Aquibium microcysteis: one gene and its partner. The protein of the gene in region 2 binds, or shares a complex with, the protein of the main gene of each other region. Links are inferred from orthologs where the notes say so. Each region holds a gene or a part of one and is shown on either strand. Other genes may lie near its edges.

Region 1 (3,757 bases), 4.0 Mb from region 2 along the record:
GGCTGCCGGCGGAGCGGACGTGAGCCCGGGACGGGCGAGGCTCCGCAGCACCTGATACCAGCGGTCTTTCCGATTGACCCTCGGCGCCGCCCCTCATCCGCCTGCCGGCACCTTCTCCCCGCAAGCGGGGAGAAGGGGTCACGGCCGCGACATCGGCACCAGGTAGGCGACCTTTGCGACTGGCGAAGCCGTCAGGCGGATGAGGGGCGGCGCGAAGGTCGAAGGTAAAGGCCAGTAGTATGACATCGCCCTCGGCGGACGGTGCCGCCACGGCGCGCTCCGCCGAGGGGCTGCCGGAAAGATAAAAGGGGCCGCCGTCGGCAGCCCCTTCGCTGTGCGGCGAGAGCGCCGCGCAGGATTTCAAGCGCGCGTCAGAAGAAGCTCTTGCGCTGCCACCAGCCGGCCTTGCGCGGCTTCTCCTCGCCTTCCGCGGGTGTCGCGGTCGACGTGACCACCGGTTCGGTGGCGAGCGGCGCCGACGGCTTGCGCCGGGAGGCGCGGGACGGTTCGGCCGCGTCGTCGGCGACGGCCGGTTCCGGAGCCGCCACGGGGGCTTCGGCGGACGTCATCGGCGCAGCAGCCGGTTCGGCCGGCGTTTCGGCGGCCGGGGCCGCTTCGGTCTCCGCCGCCGCGGCGGCTGACGCCTGCGCTGCCTCTTCTGCGGCCCGGGCCGCCGCCTCGGCTTCGGCGAGCGCCTTCTTGGAGGGCCGACGGGCGCGCTTCTTCGGCGCCGGCTTGTCCTCCGACTCCGGTGCCGGCTCGGCTACCGGTTCCGCGGCTGCTTCGGTGGCGATCGGTTCGGCCACCGGCACTTCCGCCGTCACGACCACCGGCGCTTCGGCCGTTTCCACTGCAGGCGCTTCGGCAGGAGCCTCGGCGGCCTGGACGTCGTCGCCATCGTCGTCGGAGCCCTCGGCGCCCGCTTCGATCTCGCTGCCATCCGCATCGCGACGGTTCTTGCGACCGCCGCGCTTGCCACGCCGGCGCTTCTTGCCGCCGTCGGCGTCGGTGCCGGGCTCATCGGCCATCTCGACGGCTTCCGACTCGCTCCCGTCCTGCTCCGGCTCATCCGTGTCGGCGTTCGTCGCGGCGTCCGCGGCCACCTGCGTGCCGGTTTCCTGGCCGTCGCGGTCGCGTCCGCCGCGCCGCCGCCGGCGCTTGCGCTTGCGCCGTCCCTGGCCGTCTTCGGACGTGCTCTCGCGCGGTTCCCGCTGCTCGCGGGGTTCCCGCCGCTCGGGCTGCGCGGCGACGACCTCCTCTTCCTCGTCCTCGACCTCCGGCACGATCGCCGCGTCGAGGATCTCGTCCTCGGCGGTGTCGGCATAGGAAGGCATGGCCGGAATGGCGACCGGATTCTCGACCACCGCGCCGCGCATGATCGCGTAGTGCTGGATGCCGACGCTCTCGTCGGCCTCGATGGTGATCGACAGGCCGAAGCGGGTCTCGAGATCGATGATGTTGGCGCGCTTGTGGTTGAGCACGTAGAGCGCCGTCGCCACCGGGGTGCGCACCGTGATGTGGTGGCGGTTGTCCTTGAGCAGGTGCTCCTCGATCGCCCGCACGACGTGCAGGGCCACCGACGAATCCGACCGGACGTGGCCGGTGCCGCCGCAGTGCGGGCAGGGCTTCATCGTCGATTCGAGCACGCTGGCGCGGATGCGCTGGCGCGACATTTCGAGCAGGCCGAAATGCGAGATGCGACCGACCTGGATGCGCGCCCGGTCGTTCTTCAGGCAATCCTTCATCTTCTTCTCGACGGCGCGGTTGTTGCGCTTTTCTTCCATGTCGATGAAGTCGATGACGATCAGTCCGGCGAGGTCGCGCAGGCGCAGCTGGCGGGCCACTTCCTCGGCGGCCTCCAGATTGGTCTGCAGGGCGGTGTCCTCGATCGAATGCTCCCGCGTCGAGCGGCCGGAGTTGACGTCGATGGAAACCAGCGCCTCGGTCTGGTTGATGATGATGTAGCCGCCGGACTTCAGCGTGACCTGCGGCTGCAGCATGCGGTCGAGCTGCGCCTCGATGCCGTTGCGCGCAAAGATCGGCACCACGTCGCGGTAGGGCTGGACCACCTTGGCATGGCTGGGCATCAGCATGCGCATGAAGTCCTTGGCCTCGCGGTAGCCGTCGTCGCCGGCGACGAGGATTTCGTCGATGTCCTTGTTGTAGAGATCGCGCACCGAGCGCTTGATCAGGCTTCCTTCCTCGTAGACGAGGGCAGGGGCCGTCGACTGCAGCGTCAGCGTGCGGACGTTCTCCCACAGCCGCATCAGATATTCGTAGTCGCGCTTGATCTCGGGCTTGGTGCGGTTGGCGCCGGCCGTGCGCAGGATCACGCCCATGCCCTGCGGCACCTCGAGTTCCTTGACGACGTCCTTCAGCCGCTTGCGGTCCTGCAGGCTGGTGATCTTGCGCGAGATGCCGCCGCCGCGCGCCGTGTTGGGCATCAGGACGGAATAGCGGCCGGCGAGCGACAGGTAGGTGGTGAGCGCAGCGCCCTTGTTGCCGCGCTCCTCCTTCACGACCTGGACGAGCAGGATCTGCCGGCGCTTGATGACTTCCTGGATCTTGTACTGCTTGCGGAACACCTTGCGACGGTTCGGCAGTTCCTCCATCGCATCCTCGGCGCCGACCGACTCGACCTCCTCGTCGGCTTCCTCGATGGAGCGCGGGCCGCCATTGTCGTCGCCGTCGTCGCTGCCGAAGTCGCGCGACCGCTCCGCATGGCCGTCGGCATCCTCCGACACGACGTCGGCCGATATCGCCGCAGCCATCGCCGGACCGCCGCGCCCGCCATCGTCCGCGCCGCCGTCGTCCTCGTCGGACGGCGCGTCCTGCCGGTCCTCGGCGGAGATTTCGTCGCTCTCCGATTCCGGATCGCCGTTCTCGAAGCTGCCGACCGACTCGACGCCTTCGTCCGCTTCCGGTTCAGGTTCGGAACCAGCCTCGGCGGCATCGCCCGATGCGGCTGCTTCGTCGTCGCGGCGGTTGCGACCGCGGCCGCGGCCGTTGCGGCGGCGCTTCTGCTTGCCGCGCTCGCTGCGCTCTTCCGGATCCTCGTCCTCGTCCTCCTCCTCCGCGGCTTCCGCCTCGGCCCTGAGCAGCGCCTGACGGTCGGCCACCGGGATCTGGTAGTAGTCGGGATGGATCTCGCTGAAGGCCAGGAAGCCGTGGCGGTTGCCGCCATACTCCACGAAGGCCGCCTGGAGCGACGGCTCGACCCGCGTCACGCGGGCGAGATAGATGTTGCCTTTGAGCTGCTTCTTGTCCTGGGACTCGAAGTCGAATTCCTCGATACGGTTACCGCGTGTGACGACGACCCGCGTTTCCTCCGGGTGGGAGGCATCGATAAGCATTTTGTTGGGCATAAGTACCTGTCTCCCCGGCAGCCCCCATCACCGGCGGCCGCGTCGCTGCGCACCGCCTGGTAATTCTCGGAGGGATCGTGCCGGATAATCTGTGGTCCGCCGACTGCCGTGACCGGAACGCCGGAAGAGACCCGTCCGCAGCCACGCAGGCGCGGTTCTGATCGGGGTTTGTCTTCAGGGCGCCCAAGGTCATCGCATTTCCAGGCGAAACGTTTTCAACCAAGGCCCGGCGCGCCGGACCAGCTCTTTGCTCCTACAGAGCCGGCGCGGAAGACGACTTCCGGCCGTTTTCATCACTCAAGGTATCCGGGAAAATCGCGAACGCCTTGACGAAAACCTTCTGGTTCACTACCCGCCGTCGACCAGCCGTCGCCATCGGCGAGAACTCCCGG
Region 2 (7,769 bases):
TCCGCGCGCCGGGCGAAGCGGTCGGCGTGACCATGCTAGAGATCGCGATGGACGAACTTGCCGCAGTCAGCGGCATCGATCCGGTCGAACTGAGGCTGCGCAATATCCCCGATGAGGATCCGACGCAGAAGATTCCTTTTTCGTCCAACAAACTGGCGGAGGCGCTGCGCACCGGCGCCGCGCGCTTCGGCTGGGACCGTCGCTGCGCGGAGCCCGGCCAGAGGCGCGAAGGCGAATGGCTGGTCGGCATGGGCATGGCCTCCGCTGTGCGGGTCAACATGCTGGTCGAGTCGAAGGCGCGGGTAGTGCTGTCTTCGGGCGGGCATGCTCTGGTCGAGACCGACATGACCGACATCGGCACGGGCACCTATGCCATTCTGACCCAGATCGCCGCCGAGATGCTCGGCCTGCCGATGGACCGCGTCGAAACCCGCCTCGGCGATACCGATCTTCCGCCAGGCTCCGGCTCGGGCGGTTCCTTCGGCGCGGCATCGAACGGAACCGCGGTCTTCATGGCCTGCGAGGAGATCCGGCGCATGATCTGCGAGCGGTTCGGCTGCGAGACCGCCGACCTGACGCTGAAGGATGGCCGCGCCATCGCCGGCAACCGCAGCGTCCCGCTGGCCGAAGTCCTCGGCGGTCATGACTTGGTCGCGGAAGGCCATGCCGAACCGGGCGATGCGGAGGACAAGGTGCGGCAGGCGACCTATGGCAGCTATTTCGCCGAGGTCGGCGTGAACGCCGTCACCGGCGAGACGCGGGTGCGCCGCATGCTCGGCGTGTTCGCGGCAGGCCGCATCCTCAACGCCAAGACGGCGCGGTCGCAGTGCCTCGGCGGCATGACCTTCGGCATCGGGATGGCGCTGACCGAGGAGGTCTTCCACGACCCGCGCGACGGCCACATCGTCAACCGCGATTTCGCCGAATACCACCTGCCGGTGAATGCGGACGTGCCGCAGATCGACGTGGTGCTGCTCGAGGAGCGTGACGCCTGGGCCAACCCGCTGCAGGCGAAGGGCATCGGCGAACTCGGTATCTGCGGCGCTGCGGCGGCCGTGGTGAACGCCATCCACAACGCCACGGGCGTGCCTGTGCGCGACCTGCCGGCGACGCTCGACAAGGTGATCGAGGGGCTGGAGCGGCAGGGGCACTGAAAGGTCGCCGCTGCACGGGTGAACTTTAGCCGGGACGAGACCACGGCCCGCGTTCCCCCGCCGCTGCCGATGCGCTAAGGGACGAGACCGAAAAAAGCGCGCGCGCAGTCCGAGGAGCCACCCCCATGAAAGGCGTCACCGTCGTCACTCATCCGCTTGTCCAGCACAAGCTGACCATCATGCGAAAGAAGGAGACCTCGACGGCCAGCTTCCGCCGCCTGCTGCGCGAGATCTCGCTTCTGCTGGGCTACGAGGTGACGCGCGAACTGGAACTGACCACGACGACCATCGAGACGCCGCTGCAGACGATGGAAGCGCCGACTCTGGAGGGCAAGAAACTGGTCTTCGCCTCGGTGCTGCGTGCCGGCAACGGCCTGCTCGAGGGCCTGCTCGACCTCGTGCCTGCCGCCCGTGTCGCCCATGTCGGGCTCTATCGCGACCACGAGACGCTCGAGGCGGTGGAATATTTCTTCAAGGCGCCGAGCGATCTCGGCGACCGCCTCGTCATCGTCGTGGACCCGATGCTGGCCACAGCCAATTCCGCCATCGCCGCAATCGACAAGCTGAAGGAGCGCGGCGCCACCAACCTGCGCTTCCTGTGCCTGCTGGCCGCGCCCGAGGGGATCGCACGCTTCACCGCGGCGCATCCCGACGTTCCGGTCTTCACCGCCTCGATCGACGAAAGGCTCAACGAGAAGGGCTACATCGTGCCCGGGCTGGGCGACGCCGGCGACCGCATGTACGGCACCAAATAGTCCCTGCCGGTAACGCGTCGTTAACCAAAGGACGAAGCGAGTGGCCGGCTCGCCCTCATCTTAAACCGCCTGCAACCGAGACTTCCCATAGTCGAGCGGGAGGTTTCCGATGAAGAAGCAGTTGCTCGCCCTGGCCGTGATCGTCGGTTCCGCCGTGTCGGTTCCGCTCGTCTACCAGTCCGACCCGGAGCGGTTCCACGACATGGCGTCGTGGGCCCTGCGCCCCGCCGAGCCCGAGCCTGTCCCCGTGGTCATGGCAGCACCGGCGCCGGAGCCCGGCGTGCGGCAGCTGACCGGGCGGCGCGTCGAGGTTGCGATGGACGATCGCGGTCATTTTTCCGGTGCGTTCCGGGTCAACGGCACGCGCATCGACGCCATGATCGATACCGGCGCCACACTGGTGGCGATCAACCGCAGTACGGCCGCGCGGATCGGCCTGACCCTGACCGCCAAGGATTTCAAGTACAAGGTCGACACTGCCAACGGCCCGACGCTCGCCGCCGCAGGCGTCATCGACACGCTGCAGATCGGCCGTATCAGCATCGACGGCGTTCAGGCCGTGGTGCTGGAGGACAAGGCGCTGAAGCAGACGCTGATCGGCATGAGTTTCCTCAACCGGCTGTCCACCTACCGCGTCGAGCGCGGCAAGCTGCTGCTCGAGCAGTAGGCGGGTCCGCGGCGCGCGGGTCCGGCATCGGTCCGCGCGCCCGGCGCCGGGGGAAATTGCGCTGGCAATCAAACCTGTTTTGCACTATATGCGCCGCACATCGCGCCTTATGCGCATGTGCACATGGCCCCTGCTGGACGACATCCCGGCCGCGGGCGACCCGATTTCCTGATCATTCAACAGAAAGGAACAGTACGATGTCGATCACTGCCGAGCGCAAGCAGGAGCTTGTCAAGGAATTCGCGACCAAGCAGGGCGACACCGGTTCTCCGGAAGTCCAGGTTGCCGTTCTCTCCGAGCGCATCAAGAACCTGACCGAGCATTTCAAGGGCCACGCGAAGGACAACCATTCCCGCCGCGGCCTTCTCAAGATGGTGTCGCAGCGCCGCAGCCTCCTCGACTATCTGAAGGGGAAGGACGAGGCCCGCTACAAGACGCTGATCGAGAAGCTCGGCCTGCGTCGCTGACGAATGCCCGGCCGGCGGCGCCATCGGGTGCCGCCGGCCGGTTCTTCGGGCCGGGCACGCTGCCCGCCCCGCACGGATCTCCGCCGCGAGAAGGCGAATGCGGAGATCGCCCATGGCCAGGTCATGGGGCAGGATTGCCGGACGCTCGCGCGCAAGCCGCGCCTCACCCACGAGCCTCCCGTTGTCTTGCCCGTGGCTCGGCCGAACGAAGCCACAGGCGAAAGGCTGTCCGCGCGGACTGCGCGGCACCTTTCCGCACAGAAAGACGAAACATGTTCAATCACCACAAAGTGGAAATCGAGTGGGGCGGCCGCCCGCTCATCCTCGAGACGGGCAAGATCGCCCGCCAGGCCGACGGCGCCGTGCTCGCCACCTACGGCGAGACCGTCGTGCTCGCGACCGTCGTCTCCATGAAGGAGCCGAAGCCGGGCCTCGACTTCTTCCCGCTGACCGTCAACTACCAGGAGAAGACCTTTGCCGCCGGCAAGATCCCCGGTGGCTTCTTCAAGCGTGAAGGCCGGCCGAGCGAGAAGGAGACGCTGACCTCGCGCCTCATCGACCGCCCGATCCGCCCGCTCTTCGCCGAAGGCTACCGCAACGACACCCAGATCGTCGTGACCGTCGTCCAGCACGACCTCGAGAACGATCCGGACATCCTGTCGATGGTCGCGACCTCCGCGGCGCTGACGCTGTCGGGCGTGCCCTTCATGGGTCCGATCGGCGCCGCGCGCGTCGGCTACATCGGCGGAGAATACGTGCTGAACCCGCACATCGACGAGATGCCGGAGTCCAAGCTCGACCTCGTCGTCGCCGGTACCACCGATGCCGTGATGATGGTGGAGTCCGAAGCCCACGAACTCTCCGAGGACGTGATGCTCGGCGCCGTGATGTTCGGCCACAAGGCCTTCCAGCCGGTCATCGACGCCATCATCAAGCTCGCCGAAGTGGCCGCCAAGGACCCGCGCGATTTCACCGCGCCGGACTACTCCGCGCTCGAAGCCGAGATGCTGAAGATGGTCGAAGGCGAGCTGCGCGCCGCCTACAAGAACACCGACAAGCAGGCCCGCTACGCCGCGGTCGACGCCGTGAAGGCCAAGGTCAAGGCCGCCTTCGCACCCGCCGAGGGCGAGGAGGCGAAGTGGACCTCCGAACAGATCGGCACCGTGTTCAAGGAGCTCCAGGCCAAGATCGTGCGCTGGAACATCCTCGACACCGGCTCGCGCATCGACGGCCGCGACCTGCAGACGGTTCGCCCGATCGTCTCGGAAGTCGGCATCCTGCCGCGTACCCACGGCTCGGCCCTGTTCACCCGCGGCGAGACGCAGGCGATCGTGGTCGCCACGCTCGGCACCGGTGAGGACGAGCAGTTCGTCGACGAACTGACCGGCACGCGCAAGGAGACCTTCCTCCTGCACTACAACTTCCCGCCCTATTCGGTCGGCGAGACCGGCCGCATGGGTTCGCCCGGGCGCCGCGAGATCGGCCACGGCAAGCTCGCCTGGCGCGCCATCCACCCGATGCTGCCCGCCGCCGACCAGTTCCCCTACACGCTGCGCGTCGTCTCCGAGATCACCGAGTCGAACGGCTCGTCCTCGATGGCGACGGTCTGCGGCACCTCGCTGGCCCTGATGGACGCGGGCGTGCCGCTCGCCAAGCCGGTGGCCGGCATCGCCATGGGCCTGATCCTCGAAGGCGAGCGCTTCGCGGTGCTCTCCGACATCCTGGGCGACGAGGACCATCTCGGCGACATGGACTTCAAGGTGGCCGGCACGCAGGACGGCATCACGTCGCTGCAGATGGACATCAAGATCGCCGGCATCACCGAGGAGATCATGCGCGTCGCGCTCGATCAGGCCAGGGGCGGCCGCACCCACATCCTCGGCGAGATGGCCAAGGCCATCACCAAGGGCCGGTCGGAGCTGGGTGAGTTCGCCCCGCGCATCGAGGTCATGCAGATCCCGACCGACAAGATCCGCGACGTCATCGGCTCCGGCGGCAAGGTGATCCGCGAGATCGTCGAGAAGACCGGCGCCAAGATCAACATCGAGGACGACGGCACGGTCAAGATCGCCTCTTCGAACGCCAAGGAGATCGAGGCGGCGAAGAAGTGGATCCACACCATCGTGGCCGAGCCGGAAGTGGGCGAGATCTACGAGGGCACGGTCGTCAAGACCGCCGACTTCGGCGCCTTCGTCAACTTCTTCGGCCCGAAGGACGGCCTCGTCCACATCTCGCAGCTCGCTTCCGAGCGGGTCCAGAAGACGACGGACGTGGTCAAGGAAGGCCAGAAGGTCTTCGTCAAGCTGATGGGCTTCGACGAGCGCGGCAAGGTCCGCCTCTCCATGAAGGTCGTCGACCAGACGACCGGCAAGGAGATCGTCCGCGAGAAGAAGCAGGACGGCGACGAAGAGACCGCCGCCTGACCCTTCTCGATCGAAGAAACTCGACGGGCGCGCCTCCGGGTCGCGCCCGTTTTTGCATGGTCGTCGCGCCGCGTGCCCTGTGCGGCAAGCAGCGACGTTCCGGGGCGGGCGACGACATGATGACGAACGATGCGCTGAAGACCCTGCTGCACCCCTTCGAAGCGGAGCTCATCGCGGCGCCGGGCCGCAGGGCGCTGTTCCTCGGTCCGCGGGCGGGCCTGCGGCTGCCGCGGTCGCTGGACGTCGATCTCCTCGCCGTGCAGGGCTTCCGCCCCGACGTGCTCGCACTCGAGAAGGCCGGATTTGCAGTGAAGCCTCGCGCTGAAGGGGAAGCCTTCGACCTCGCGCTCGTGCTGCTCGGCCGCCATCGCGGCCAGAACGAGGCCTGGCTCCGCGAGGCCTTCGCACGCACCCGGGAGGGTGGGTTGGTGGTCGCCGCCGGCGGCAAGGCGGACGGCGCCGACAGCCTGCGCAGGCGTTTCGCGGGCGTGCTCGCGCCTGCCGGCCATCTGCCGAAGCACCACGGCGTCGTCTTCTGGTTCGACCGGCCGTCCGATGCCGACCTCGCGGCGGAGCCCTTCATGCGAGGCGAGGCGGCCAGCCGCGTCGACGGCCGCTTCCGTACCGCTCCGGGCATGTTCTCGCACGACCGCATCGATCCGGCCTCGCGGCTGCTGGCGGACGATCTGCCGGCTGCGATCAAGGGACGTGTGGCGGATTTCGGCGCCGGCTGGGGCTACCTCTCCTCGGAGGTCCTGAAGCGGAATGCCGGCATCACCGCGCTCGACCTGCACGAGGCCGACTGGGACTCGCTCGAGGCCGCGAAGCAAAACCTCGCGCCGCTGGCCGGGGACGTGCCGCTCGGCTTCCACTGGCGCGACCTGCTGCAGGAGTCGGTGGCGCGGCAGTATGACCTGATCGTGATGAACCCGCCCTTCCACGAAGGCCGCGCCGCCGACCCCGCAATCGGGCAGGGCATGATCCGCGCCGCATCGGCGGCGCTGAAGCCCGGCGGCCGACTGCTGATGGTCGCCAACCGCGGGCTGCCCTACGAGGCGACCCTCGCGTCAGCCTTCGGGGCGACGGGAGAGGCCTGCCGCGACGACCGCTTCAAGGTTCTGTGGGCCCGGAGATAGGCGCCGCCGCCGGTGTCAGTGGATGGCGGCGGACGGCAGTTCGATCGGCTTGCCGTCGTGGATGACCAGCGGCCCCGGGCGACCGTAGAGATAGCCCTGGAAGACCTCGCAGCCGGCGGCGCGCAGCAGCGCGGCCTGGTTCTCGGTTTCCACGCCTTCCGCGATGGTGTGCACCCCGAGCGCCCGTGACAGGCCGACGATCGTGGAGACGACGGCGCCGCCATTGTCCTTCTCGATGCGGCTGACGAAGGACTTGTCGATCTTCAGCTTCTGGAACTGGAAGTCGATCAGGTAGGACAGGTTGGAATAGCCGGTGCCGAAATCGTCGACCGCGACCGAGATGCCGAGCGCCGAAAGCTGGCGCAGCATCGCGGCGGCGCGCTCCTTGTCCTGCATCATCGCCGTCTCGGTGACCTCGAGCTCGAGCCGCTTCGGGTCGAGCCCGGTCTTGTCGAGCACCGACTTCACGAAGCGGACGAAGTCCTTCGTCATGAACTGGACGGGCGAGATGTTGACGGCGACGAAGCAGTCGTCGGGGAGGGAATGCGCGTCGGCGCAAGCCTTGTGCAGCACCCACTCGCCGATCGGCCCGATCATGCCGGTCTCCTCGGCGATCGGGACGAACTCCATCGGCGGGATGGAGCCGCGCTCGGGATGATTCCAGCGCAGGAGCGCCTCGTAGCCGACGACGCGGCCCTTCATCAGGTCCATCTGCGGCTGGTAGTGCAGGTCGAAGTCGCCACGCTGGAAGGCGACGTGGAGCTCCGATTCGAGCCACTGGCGATACTCTGCCACCTGCCCCATCGTGTCCTGGAACACCGCCCAGTTGCCCACCCCGGCCGCGCGGGCGTTCTGAAGCGCCAGGTTGGAGCGGCGCAGCAGGATGATCGGATCCCGCCCGTCCTTGGGCAGGGCCACGAGACCGGCCGACAGGTTGACCGTCTGCTGGTGCGTGGCGAGCTTGTAGGGCTTGGCCAGTTCCTCGAGCAGCGCCTCCACCATCCGGTCGATGCGTTCGGCGACCTTGCTCTCGGGCACGAGCACCGCGAACTCGCCCGCGCCGATGCGGCCGATCTCGAGCCCCTCGGGGAGGTTCTTCTTCAGCCGCCGTGCGAAGGCGCGGATCAGCTGGTCGCCCTGGCTGTAGCCGATCGCGTCGTTGATCTG

The links. The genes of interacting proteins can lie anywhere in the genome.
Region 1: the proteins of pnp (region 2) and IAI54_RS03040 are in contact, whole or in part, in a cryo-EM structure (PDB 9QH0), measured with the Escherichia coli proteins. The link is inferred for Aquibium microcysteis from one-to-one orthologs.

Annotation. Positions count from the first base shown.
Region 1 is NZ_CP061080.1:660,023-663,779, forward strand. Bases 172-3,757 are described here. They hold IAI54_RS03040 (Rne/Rng family ribonuclease), read right to left. Parts: upstream 3,366-3,757; coding sequence 372-3,365; downstream 172-371. Outside these bases: IAI54_RS03035 (pyridoxal phosphate-dependent aminotransferase), read left to right, coding at 1-23. UniProt on the Escherichia coli protein: Endoribonuclease that plays a central role in RNA processing and decay. Required for the maturation of 5S and 16S rRNAs and the majority of tRNAs. Also involved in the degradation of most mRNAs.
Region 2 is NZ_CP061080.1:4,616,755-4,624,523, forward strand. What follows is about bases 2,922-5,890. They hold pnp (polyribonucleotide nucleotidyltransferase), read left to right. Parts: upstream 2,922-3,315; coding sequence 3,316-5,466; downstream 5,467-5,890. Other genes in these bases: rpsO (30S ribosomal protein S15), read left to right, coding at 2,922-3,043; IAI54_RS21690 (class I SAM-dependent methyltransferase), read left to right, coding at 5,586-5,890. Also shown: IAI54_RS21665 (xanthine dehydrogenase family protein molybdopterin-binding subunit), read left to right, coding at 1-1,154; upp (uracil phosphoribosyltransferase), read left to right, coding at 1,280-1,909; IAI54_RS21675 (TIGR02281 family clan AA aspartic protease), read left to right, coding at 2,019-2,576; more of rpsO, read left to right, coding at 2,663-2,921; more of IAI54_RS21690, read left to right, coding at 5,891-6,602; IAI54_RS21695 (putative bifunctional diguanylate cyclase/phosphodiesterase), read right to left, coding at 6,618-7,769. UniProt on the Escherichia coli protein: Involved in mRNA degradation. Catalyzes the phosphorolysis of single-stranded polyribonucleotides processively in the 3'- to 5'-direction. Also involved, along with RNase II, in tRNA processing.